One region of the Mycobacterium sp. HM-7 genome, then DNA from elsewhere that is predicted to be linked to it. Evidence: riboswitches for the same ligand, from Rfam matches in the RefSeq annotation. Region 1 holds a riboswitch; the other holds the start of a gene.
What was found. A riboswitch is a leader RNA that binds a small molecule or an ion and turns the genes downstream of it on or off. The one in region 1 is predicted to bind cobalamin.
Positions count from the first base shown of each region.

Region 2: another riboswitch for cobalamin. It lies ahead of ACWW1C_RS01385 (ABC transporter substrate-binding protein); the one in region 1 lies ahead of metE (5-methyltetrahydropteroyltriglutamate--homocysteine S-methyltransferase).

Region 1 covers NZ_CM132657.1:5,444,504-5,447,907, reverse strand. The annotation lists gene ACWW1C_RS26350 (CbtB domain-containing protein) at 1-214, shown strand, start outside; gene ACWW1C_RS26345 (CbtA family protein) at 230-1,138, shown strand; gene ACWW1C_RS26340 (YbjQ family protein) at 1,196-1,591, shown strand; cobalamin riboswitch at 1,618-1,825, shown strand; gene metE (5-methyltetrahydropteroyltriglutamate--homocysteine S-methyltransferase) at 1,938-3,404, shown strand, end outside.
Region 2 covers NZ_CM132657.1:281,194-284,597, reverse strand. The annotation lists gene ACWW1C_RS01395 (ABC transporter ATP-binding protein) at 1-296, opposite strand, end outside; gene ACWW1C_RS01390 (FecCD family ABC transporter permease) at 293-1,276, opposite strand; gene ACWW1C_RS01385 (ABC transporter substrate-binding protein) at 1,303-2,310, opposite strand; cobalamin riboswitch at 2,379-2,563, opposite strand; gene ACWW1C_RS01380 (TetR/AcrR family transcriptional regulator) at 2,842-3,404, opposite strand, start outside.

The sequences.
Region 1 (3,404 bases):
GACGAGTATTGCGGTTTCGAAGCCGGGTGTATCGACCAAGGCGCTTTCGGCCACCCGGGTGGCAGTGCTGCTCGGTGTGACGATCTTCCTGGCGATGCTGGCGTACTACCTCGTCGGCATCGACGAGGGCATGATGTCGATGTTCGGCAAGACCGTCGTGGTCCACGAGTGGGTGCACGACTCGCGGCACTTCCTCGGCTTCCCCTGCCACTGATCCACGGGACTTCTTGTGGAAATCCGCGTCATCGGGCGCGGAGCCCTCGCTGGTCTGATCGCCGGCGTCCTGGGGTTCCTGTTTGCCTGGATTTTTGCCGAGCCCACCATCGACAAGGCCATCGACTACGAGTCCGGCCGCATGAACGTGCTCTCGACCGTCCACACCGCCATGGGACATCCCGTCGAACCGGACGGGCCGGAGCTGTTCAGCCGATCCATCCAGTCGGGTATCGGGGCGGCGACCGGCATCATCGCGTTCTCGGTGGCGATGGGTGCGCTGGTGGCCGTCGCGTATCTGGTGCTGCACGGCCGGTTCGGCGTGCGGCCGAAGGTGCTGGGCTGGACCGTCGCCGGTTTCGGCTTCCTGGGCGTCTACCTGCTGCCGTTCGTGAAGTACCCGTCGAACCCGCCGGCCATCGGCCACGAGTTCACCATGGAGTCCCGCGGCTTCCTGTACCTCGGGATGGTGTGGGGCTCGCTGACCCTGCTGGGACTCGCCGTGTTCGCGGCGCGCAAGCTGTCCGCGAAGGTCGGGTGGGCGCGTGCGGTGGGGATCGCAGTGCTCGGCTTTTTCGTCGTGTACGGCGGCCTGCTGGCGGCGCTGCCGTCATTGGGTGATCTGTCGGCCAACGTCGAGCACTCCGGCGAGTTCGGGTTCGCGCGCGCCGCGACCGAGACACCCCAGCCGATCACCAACACATTCGCGACGCCGGTGACGGTCGACGGCAAGGTCTATGCCCCCGGGCAGCTGATCTACCCGGGATTCGACGCCGACCTGCTGTGGGAGTTCCGGTGGTACTCGCTGATCGACCAGGCGCTGATCTGGACGGTGATCGGGCTGGTGTTCGGCGGGCTCGTCGACCGCTACCTCGGTGGTGCCCGGAAGGTCGCGCCGGTCACGAACGCAAGAGCCGCCGTCTGACGATTGCGGTTGCCGCGCACTACAGTTCGAGGCGTACCGACACAGAAAGGCGGCAGCATGCTGGTTGTCACGACGAATGACCTGCCCGGGTGGGAGATTCAGCGCGTCTGCGGTGAGGTGTTCGGCCTCACCGTCCGGTCGCGGAATGCCTTCGCGCAGATGGGGGCCGGCTTCAAGGCGATGTTCGGCGGTGAGCTGCAGGGCATGACCAAGAACCTGGCCGAGAGCCGCAACGAGGCCATGGGCCGGCTGCTCCAGGAATGTCAGGCCCGCGGCGGCAATGCCATCATCGGAATGCGGTTCGACACCACCGAGATCGGCGATGTGTGGACCGAGATCTGCGCGTACGGCACTGCGGTGCAAGCGGTTCCGGTCACCGATGCCGCCCGCTACACCGCGCAGCAGTTGGGTTACGGCGGCGGCCCGGGCCCGGCGCAGGGCCCCACAGGGTAGTCTCCACGGCGCAGCTGGTTTGCCAATGACGCTCCGGCGTCTGCGGCGTCGAATGGCGGGGAATCGCCATGAGAGGGAACCCGGTGAGAATCCGGGACTGTCCCGCAGCGGTATGCAGGAACGACCGCCGTCATCCGCACTGGTTCACATCGAACTGGGAAGCGACGGCCACTAGGTGCACCCGAAGGGTGCGTGTCTGCGAGTCCGAAGACCTGCCAGCTGTGCCGGATGCGCCGCGTCCGGCGGTGCATCGCCTCGTGGAATGGGCTGATCGCCGAGGGCGGTTTGGGCTGTCCTCGACGGATGTCTTTGGGCGGTGCGCACTTCCGTCGCATTTGAAGGACGTCTGTTGTCAACACCATTCACCGCAACCATTCTCGGCGCGCCCCGCATCGGCCCGAACCGTGAACTCAAGCGGGCCGTCGAACGCTATTGGGCAGGCCGGATCGACCGGGCCGCACTCGACGAAATCGCCGCGGGCCTGCGCCGCGATAGTCTCGCCGCATTGTCGGCCGCCGGACTGGATTCCGTTCCGGTCAACACATTTTCCTACTACGACCAGGTCCTCGACACCGCGGTGCTGCTCGGTGCCCTGCCGAGCCGGGTGGGTGCCATCGCCGACGATCTCGACCGCTATTTCGCGGCGGCTCGCGGTACGGCGGACATCGCACCGCTGGAGATGACGAAGTGGTTCGACACCAATTACCACTACCTGGTGCCCGAGATCGGCCCGGACACGGTGTTCGAGCTGAATCCGGCCAAAGTGCTGGCCGAACTCAAAGAGGCTCAGCAGCAAGGAATTTCACCACGGCCAGTGCTCGTCGGGCCGATCACGTTCCTGGCGCTGAGCAAGGCGGTCGACGGCGCCGGAGCCCCCACCGAGCGGCTCGGTGAGCTGCTGCCGCTGTATGCCGACCTGCTGGGCCGACTCGGGGCTGCGGGTGCCGAGTGGGTGCAGATCGACGAGCCCGTTCTGGTGACCGACATCTTGGACAACGGTGCGGAACTGGCCGAGCACGTCTACTCGGCGCTCTCTGGTACCGCCAACCGCCCGGCGATCCTGGTGGCGACCTACTTCGGCGAACCGGGGACCGCGCTGCCGGCGCTGGCCCGCACCCAGATCGACGGTATCGCAGTCGATTTCGTCGCGGGCGGCGATCAGCCGATAGCGGGCCTCGCGGACAAACTGTTGGTGGCGGGCGTCGTCGATGGCCGCAACATCTGGCGCACCGACCTGGCGGCGGCGCTGGACCGGCTGGACGCGCTGCGCGGGTCAGCGGCTGCCGTGGCCGTCTCCACGTCCTGTTCGACCCTGCACGTGCCGTATTCGCTCGATCCCGAGGACGGCCTCGACGATGCGCTCCGCGGTTGGTTGGCGTTCGGTGCGGAGAAGGTCGATGAGGTTGCCACCCTGGCGACGGCGCTACGCGAGGGCCGGGAGTCGGTAGCCGCCGCGCTCGCGGCGTCGAAGCGGGCGGTCGCGTCGCGGACGCACGACCCGCGACTGCACGACGCCGCCGTCCGGGCCCGGCTGGATGCGGTGCTGTCCGGCGGCATCGGCCGCGGGCCGGCGGCCGAACGGCGCAAAGCGCAGGACGCCAGGCTGAATCTGCCGCCGCTGCCGACGACCACCATCGGCTCGTTTCCGCAGACCGTGGACATCCGGAAGGCGCGCGCCGCACTCGTCGCGGGCGAGATCGACCGTGGCGAGTACACCGACCGGATGAAGGCCGAAGTCGAGACGGTCATCCGGTTGCAGGAGGAGCTCGGCCTCGACGTGCTGGTGCACGGTGAGCCCGAGCGCAATGACATG
Region 2 (3,404 bases), 930 kb from region 1:
ACGATCTGTTCGACGGTCAGGTCCAGGTCGGTGCTGACCTGTTGCTCGACCACGGCGATGCGTTGCGCGACGGCGCGACGTCGATGCTCGGCAACCGGACGTCCGTCGAGCAGCACCGCGCCACCGTCGGCACGCCGTAGTCCGGCGAGCAGCCGCAACAGAGACGACTTGCCGGCACCGTTGGGCCCGAGCAGGCCCAGCGTCTCACCATCGGCTACGGAGAGCGACACCCCGTCGATGACGAGCCGTCCCCCGGCGGACCAACTCACCGATTCGGCAGTGAGCGGGCCGGTCATCGAATTCTCCTGCGCCGAGCGAGAATCCACATGAAGATCGGCACCCCGACCAGGGCCGTCACCACGCCGACGGGCAACTCCTGGGGCGCGAACACCGTGCGGGCCGCGGCGTCGACCCAGACCAGGAAGACGGCGCCGGCGATCGCGGTGACCGGCAACAGTCGGCGGTGCGACGGCCCGACGATCATCCGCGCCGCGTGCGGCAACACCAGTCCGACGAAACCGATTGCGCCCGCGACACTCACCAGCACGGCCGTCAACAGCGCCGTCGTCATCAGCAGGATGATCCGGACCCGTCGCACCGGGACTCCGAGCGCGGCGGCGGCGTCACGGCCGAAGGCGAACGCGTCCAAGGCATCTGACTGCAGCCAGCAGACACCCAGGCAGGCCGCGCAGACGAGGCCGCACATCACCACCTGATGCCAGCTCGCGCCGCCCAGCGAGCCGAGCAACCAGAACAGCACCCCGCGGGTCTGTTGCGCGTTCGCCGAGGAAAACACCACCATCGCCGTCAATGCCGAAAAGAGCTGAGTGCCGGCGACTCCCGCCAACACCACCCGGTCCGGCCCGCCGCCGGCGGCCGTCGCGAGGGCCAGCACGAGGACGAACGCGATCACCGCTCCGACGAACGCCCCGCCCGACAGCGTCAGCGCGCCACCGACCCCCGCCACGACGACCAGCACCGCACCCGTGGACGCGCCTGAGGAGATGCCGAGCATGAACGGATCGGCCAGCGGGTTGCGCAGCAACGACTGCAGGATCGCTCCGCAGATGCCCAGTCCCGCACCACAGATCGCGGCCAACAACGCGCGCGGCAGTCGCAGTTCCCAGACGATGCCGTCATCGATCGGTGCAATGTCCGCCGGACGGCCCCAAAGATGTTGTGCGAGGACCGCATACACGTCACTGATGCCCAGGTCGGCCGGCCCCACGATCAGCGCCGCCGCGATCGACAGCGCCAGGACCGCCAGGCCGAGCATCGCCGTCCCGGAGGTACGCACCGCCGTCAGGACTTCCCGCCCAGCCCGAACGAGCGCAGCCCGGACGCGACGGTCTCGACCGCGTCGACGTTGCGCAGCGATGGATCCATCGCGCTGCCGGGCAACACGATCCACCGCCGCTCGCGCACTGCCCTCAACTTGCTTGCGGCCGGGTCGGTTTCGAGGAATTTGATCTTGGCGGCGACGCTGTCCCCGTCGTTACCGCGGGTGAGGTCGGCGAGGACGAGCACGTCGGGGTCGCGTTGCAGGATCGCCTCCCACGAAATCTCCGGCCACAGCTGCCGGTTGTCGGCGAACGCGTTGCGGGCCCCGACAGCGGCGGTGATGATGCCGGGCGCTCCGCAGCAGCCGGCGATGTACGGAGTTCTGGTACCGGCGTACCACCACATCATGGAGACGTCGTCGGCCTCGAGCCCGATCGTCGCGCCGGCCATCCGTGCCCGCAGCGACGACACCAGCTTCTCGCCCCGGTCACGCACGTCGAAGATCGTGGCGATATCGACGATTTCGGCGTACATGTCGTCGAGCGTCAACGCCCGCTGCTGCGCCGCGTTCTGACCACCGCACTCGCTGGACGACTGATACGTCGGCACCCCCAGTCGCTCGAACCGCTCCCGCGGGGCAACACCCTGGTCTGTGAACGAGTAATCGAACGTCGCGTACACGAAGTCGGGTTTCTCTGTCAGCACCCGCTCGAACGAGGGGAAATTCCGGCTCAGCACAGGAACTTTGGCGTTGTCCGCGGCGAGGTCGGGCCGAACGTCGTCGCTCCACGATGCGGTGCCGGCCATGCGGTCGGCGAGGCCGAGCGCCAGGAGCAGTTCATTCGCGGGCTGGTTGATCGAGACCGCGCGGTGCGGCGGCGATTTCACCGTCACCTTGCGTCCGCAGTTCTCGAGCGCGACGGGATAGCCGGCAGTTCCGGCGGCGTTCTGGCTGGCAGCTGGTGGGCCGCCGCATGAGCAGACGAGTGAAACAACCAGTAGGACAAGCACAATGGTGCGTCGAGACACGGCGGCGCCTTCCGATCCGGGACTCTGTTCGCGGAGTCCATCCGTTGGAGGGTTCTCGCGCCGCCAGGCCGCGAGAACCCGAGCCAGCAGGTCTTCGGACTCGGGATCATCCAGTCGGAGCGCCTTCCCAGCCCACGTGGGGCCAGTGGCCGTTGCTCCGCCTGTCCTCCTCACCGCTGCGCGTCAGTTCCGGTTTCGCACCGGATTCCCTGACCCAAGCGTGTTGGGTTCGACTGGCTCAAGCGGACCCTATCAGCGCACCGCGGTCGCCACCGCCGGCGTATCCGGGGGAGAGCTCGAGTGCGCAACACCACCGACGCAGAGCCGATGTCGGCGTGGGTGCTTCTGCGCCCAGGTGGTCCAAGCGGCACATGCGATTTGAAGCCGTCAGCATGGGTTGACATTGTCAGCCTGAACTGACAGCTCCCGGCGAAGGCTGCCAAGGGAGACCGGTACTCAAGTGGCCAATGTGACGACCCGCGACCAGCCCGCCACAGTCGGGTCCCGCAGTGCCGGGGAGGCCCGGCGGGACTACGACTCGGCGCGCTTGCCCTTCAGGCCGCGCCAGAAGAGGTTGATCATCAGCTCGGTGGCGTCGTTGACGTCGGTGTCGCCTGCGCTGACGCGGGACGCGATGGCCTCACCCGCACCCACCAGGGCCACGGCCATCATCTCGAAGTCGCTGTCCGGTTCGGGGTTTCGAGTACCCGCGCTGAGCAGCCGGGCCACCAGGTCGATGATCTTCTCGCGACCCTCGCGCACCGTGTGGGCGAACGCCTGCGAGCTGGTGGCCTGCGTGTACAGCACGATCCAGGACGCCCGGTTGCGGTCGATGTACGTCATGAACGACAGCACCGCGTTGCGGAGCAGGTCACGCGGGCTCTGCGCGAAGTTGATGTCCGCCCGGACTGTGTCGACGAATCGGGTCAGTTCCCGGTCCAGGCACGCAGCGAATAACTCTTCCTTCGAGCCGTAATAGAGGTACAGCATCGGCTTGGAGATCTCTGCCTGCGCGGCGATCGCGTCCATGGAGGTCTCGTGATAGCCGTTCACCGAGAACATCTGCACGGCAGCGTCGAGCATCTGCTGTTCGC